2 regions of the Streptomyces sp. NPDC127098 genome follow, and region 1 is predicted to be linked to the other one. Evidence: riboswitches for the same ligand, from Rfam matches in the RefSeq annotation. Region 1 holds a riboswitch; the other holds the start of a gene.
The links. Region 1 has a riboswitch for cyclic di-AMP ahead of ACFWI8_RS16010 (peptidoglycan DD-metalloendopeptidase family protein). Riboswitches for the same ligand answer to the same signal wherever they lie in the genome.
Positions count from the first base shown of each region.

Region 2: another riboswitch for cyclic di-AMP. It lies ahead of ACFWI8_RS19810 (M23 family metallopeptidase); the one in region 1 lies ahead of ACFWI8_RS16010 (peptidoglycan DD-metalloendopeptidase family protein).

Region 1 covers NZ_JBHXFJ010000021.1:63,422-65,800, reverse strand. The annotation lists gene ACFWI8_RS16015 (dipeptidase) at 1-303, shown strand, start outside; cyclic di-AMP (ydaO/yuaA leader) riboswitch at 1,109-1,280, shown strand; gene ACFWI8_RS16010 (peptidoglycan DD-metalloendopeptidase family protein) at 1,286-2,044, shown strand; gene ACFWI8_RS16005 (ABC transporter permease) at 2,142-2,379, opposite strand, start outside.
Region 2 covers NZ_JBHXFJ010000030.1:23,049-25,427, reverse strand. The annotation lists gene ACFWI8_RS19815 (PP2C family protein-serine/threonine phosphatase) at 1-787, shown strand, start outside; cyclic di-AMP (ydaO/yuaA leader) riboswitch at 1,012-1,189, shown strand; gene ACFWI8_RS19810 (M23 family metallopeptidase) at 1,303-2,379, shown strand, end outside.

The DNA of each region.
Region 1 (2,379 bases):
CGCCCGCGCGCGACGGTCGCCACGGTCGCCGACCACCTGGACCACATGCGGGAGGTCGCCGGCGTCGACCACCTCGGCATCGGCGGCGACTTCGACGGCACGGCGTTCCTCCCGGACGGCCTGGACAGCGTCGCCGGCTACCCGCTGCTGATCGCCGAACTCCTCGACCGCCGGTGGTCGCGCAGCGACCTCGCCAAGCTCACCTGGCACAACGCGGTCCGCGTCCTCCGCGACGCGGAGTCCGTGGCCCACGACCTCTCCACCCACCGCGGCCCGTCCCTCGCCACGATCGCGAGCGCGTAGCGCTCGTCAGAACCGACGCGGGCGGGCGCCCGGCCGAGCGGCTGCGCCGCGGGCCGCTGCCGCAGGCCGGCAGGGCCGCGCGGCGACGATGCCGTCGGCACGGCACGGCACGGCACGGCCGGCTCGGCCGGTGCCGGTCGTCGACCGCCGCACCGGCCGCACCTGCCTCAGGGCGGCGAAGCGGCTGGCCCTGGGCCGCGCGACGCCGTGAGCGGCACGGCGGCGCCGGTCGTCGCGTGCCGTGGGCGAGCGTCCGGCCGAGGATGCCACGGCGCGATGCCGTCGGCTTGGCGCGTGCCGGCGGGCGCGTACCGGCCTTCGGCCGCCGTCGATACGGCTTGCCGTGAGCGTCGACATGCCTGCCGTCGAGTGGCTCCGCGGGCGAACGCCGGCCGAGGCTTCACGCCCGCGCCGGCTTGGCCGCCACCGGCAGGCGCACGGCCGCCCATCCAGGGGGCGAATGCCGCATTGCGGGCAAGGTGGTCGATAGTGGCCGCCGCTGAAGCGGCCCGTGACCGAGGTCACGTCGGGGGCGGGTGGGTCGGGGGACCCTTGCGGGGCGTGCACCGGCGTGCCGCCTCAACTCGGCTGCGCCTGCGCGGAGTTGCGCGCCGCCCACGCATCAGGCAAGTCGCCCCCCGCATTCGCGTGACTCCGTTCGGTGATGATCGAAAAGTGGTGGTATTCCCCGTCACACCGGGACGGAACCCCGTTTCTTGTCCTGCCCGAACGCCTCGGCTTACCGTCATCCCGCGCCGCGATCCCGTGGCGAGCCGCCGCCGGACGCCGAGTCCTGCCACCGGAGGCGGTCGTGGCACCACTTCCGCATGGCAGGAGCGGGGGACCCAATCTCCCGCCGGCCGTCCCCCCAGGACGCCGGCTCGGGGTGAAGCCACCGCCGAACGACCTTCGGCCGTGGCCGGGCGACTCCGGCCCGAACCCGACAGCTCACCTCGTAGGCGTCTGGAGGAGGAGCACAGCCATGTCCGCACGCGGACGTCACCGCCGTCAGCGCGCCCGCGCCCGGCACATATCGCGCATCTCCCTGATGCTCTCCGCCGGCGGAGCCGGCATCGTCCTGCCCCTGGTCGCCTCCGGCACCGCCCACGCCGCCTCGGCCGAGACCTACGAGGTCAAGGCGGGCGACACCCTCTACGAGATCGCCGCCGAGCACGACGTCGACGGCGGCTGGCAGGCCCTGTACGAGGCCAACCGGGACGTCGTCGGCGACGACCCGCGGCTGATCACGCCGGGCCTGGAGCTCGTCCTCGACGAGGACGCCGCCGTCTCCACCCAGTCCGCGCCGGCCGACCAGACCGCCGCCGAAGCCCCGGCCGGGGACTACACCGCGCCGGTCTCGGGACCGCTCGGCACCGCCTACGGCGTCGCCGGCTCGATGTGGTCCTCCGGGCACCACACCGGCGCCGACTTCCCCGTCGCCTCCGGCACCCCGGTCGCCGCGATCACCTCGGGCGAGGTGGTCAGCGCCGGCACGGTGAACTCCTACGGCAACGAGGTCATCATCCGGCACGACGACGGCCGCTACAGCCAGTACGCGCACCTGTCGTCGATCTCCGTGAGCGCCGGCCAGACCGTCTCGACGGGCGACCAGATCGGCCTGTCGGGCTCCACCGGCAACTCCACGGGTCCGCACCTGCACTTCGAGGTGCGCACCGGGCCGGACTACGGTTCGGACATCGACCCGCTGGCCTACCTCAGGGAGCACGGCGTCGACATCTGAGCCGTCCGAGCCGCCCTCGTGCGACAGGGCCCCGCCGCGCACCTTCCCCCTCGCCGGCGGGGCCCTGTCCCCTTTCCCCCGGTCCCCCGTTCCCCCGTCAGTCCCCGAGCCGCTGGTAGGCGCGGATCGCCAGCGTCGCGAAGACCGCCGTCAGCAGCGCCGGCCAGGCGATCGCCAGCGCCAGCGCGTGGTCGGTGGCCCATGAGTCACCGCCGAGGCCCGGGTTGCCGAAGAGCTCGCGGATCGCGCTGACCGTCGCCGACAACGGGTTCCACTCCGCGATCGTGCCGAGCCAGCCCGGCATCATCTCCGGCGCGGTGAAGACGTTGGAGAGC
Region 2 (2,379 bases), on a different contig from region 1:
GCGTCTCGCCTCGGCCAGGGAGGTCGCCGAGGCCGTGCAGCGGGCCGTGGTGCCGGAGCCGCCCGACCGGGCCGGGACGCTGCGGGTCGCCACCCGCTACCAGGCGGCGCAGCGCGACACGCTGATCGGCGGCGACCTCTACGCGGTGCGCGAGACGCCGTTCGGGGTGCGGCTGCTGGTGGGGGACGTGCGTGGCAAGGGCCTCGCCGCCACCGAGGCGGTCGCCGTCATCCTCGGTGCCTTCCGCGAGGTGGCCGACCGCGAGCCGGAGCTGGCCGAGGTCGCCGCCTACCTGGAGGCCGCGCTGGTGCGGGAGCGCGAGCAGCGGGCCCCGCTCGACCCGGTGGAGGGCTTCACCACCGCCGTGCTGGCCGAGGTGCCGAGGGAGCGGCCGGTCACGGTGCGGATCCTCAACCGGGGCCATCCGCAGCCCGTGCTGCTCACCCCGGACGGGGACGCGTGCTACCTGGAGTCCGAGCCGGCGCTGCCGCTCGGCCTCGGCGACCTGCTGCCCGCGCCCGCGGGCTCGGTGCGCAGCACGCCGTTCCCGCCCGGCTCGCACCTGCTGCTGTACACGGACGGGGTGAGCGAGGCCAGGGACGAGCACGGGGTCTTCTTCGACCCGGTCGAGGACCTGAACGGCCGCTCGTTCCCCGGCCCCGCGGTGCTGCTCGACCGGGTGGTGGCGGACGTGGTGAAGCACAGCACCCGGCTCAACGACGACATGGCGCTGCTCGCCCTGCACCACCCGGAGCCGCGCGGGACGCCTGGGGATCACGGTGCGTGAGTGAAAGGCACCGCTCCGCATAACAATTGACGAAACGTCAGGATGCGATTTGGAGCACAGTGGCATGAGAAACGGCTGGCTTTTCGCCCGTTTTGGGGACCTTGGCGCCTAAGGTCCCCGCCCCGCTCCGCATTTATTCCCGGGGGCTCTTGGAAATCCGGGCCCGGGTCTATTAACGTTCGATAACGCAGCGCGGTCGTCACCGCCGTCGCAAGAGACGGCACCGTGCTCTGTCGCCGAATCCGGCACGTGCACAACAACTGCACCAAAGGAACCGGGGAACCACTACTTGGGGTGAATCGGACAGTCGAGGGCAGAGCCCTGGCCCTTCGACCGACCGTAGGAGACCTTCCTGCTCCGAACCCGTCAGCTAACCCGGTAGGCGAAGGAAGGAAAGGAGAGCGCCTGCAGTGGCGTCGAATCGCTATGCCTCCGTTGCCTCCGGGACCTCCGTCGCGGACCGGCACCCGGACGACGACTCCGGAGCCCCGTACGGCACTTACGGCACCTACGACCTGATCGACGCCCAGCCCTCCCAGGGCGCCTTCGGCGCCTACGGCGAGTTCGACCCGAGTCGCGCCTACGACCCCACCGCCACCGGTGAGTTCGCCGCCGTCCGCGACGACAGGGACGGTGGCTGGTTCGGCGACTCCCCGACCGCGCACACCCCGGCCGGCCCGGTCGACGACACGACCGAGGCCGGCTTCGCCGCGTACGGCACCGAGGTCTACGGCCCCGAGCCCGTCGGCGGCGAGCCCTGGAACCCCAGCGAGGAGACGCTGGCCCCGGTCCGCGGCCGGCACCGGGTCTCCCGCCAGCGCGGCGGCACCATGGCCCGCAGCCGCGCCGTGCTCGGCGTCGGCGTCATCGCCGCCGTCGGCGCGGGCGGCATGGCCACCGCCAACGAGGGCGGCGCCTCCGTGCCCGGCGTGGACGCCGCGACCGACACCATGAGCAACATCCCGGTGGTCGGCGGCTTCCTCGCGAGCGAGGAGGAAGCGGCCCCCACCGCGAGCCCGTTCACCACCGCGGGCATGAGCGAGGACGCCGGCGAGGCGCTGCGGGCCCGCATCCTCCAGCAGGCCGACTTCCAGGAGGCCAACGCCGCCGCGCAGGCCAGGACCGCCGCCATCCAGGCCGCCGAGGTCCAGGCCGCGGACGCCGCGGCCGAGCTCGCCGAGCAGCAGCGGATCGCCGAGGAGGAGCGGCAGCGCGAGCTCGAGGAGGAGCGGCAGCGCCAGGAGGAGGAGCGCCGGCTCGCCGAGCTGCGCGCCAGCTACACCATCCCGGTGAAGAACTTCCGCCTCACCGCCAGCTACGGCCAGAGCGGCTCGATGTGGAGCTCCGGCTCCCACACAGGGCTGGACTTCGCCGCCCCGACCGGCACCCCGGTCAGCAACATCCACACGGGCACCGTCGTCGAGGCCGCCTGGGCCGGCTCCTACGGCTACCGCGTCATCATCGAGCAGGAGGACGGCACCGAGGTCTGGTACAACCACCTGTCCTCGATGAGCGTCAGCGCGGGCCAGGCGGTCAACACGGGCGACCAGATCGGTCTCGTCGGCGCCACCGGCAACGTCACCGGCGCCCAC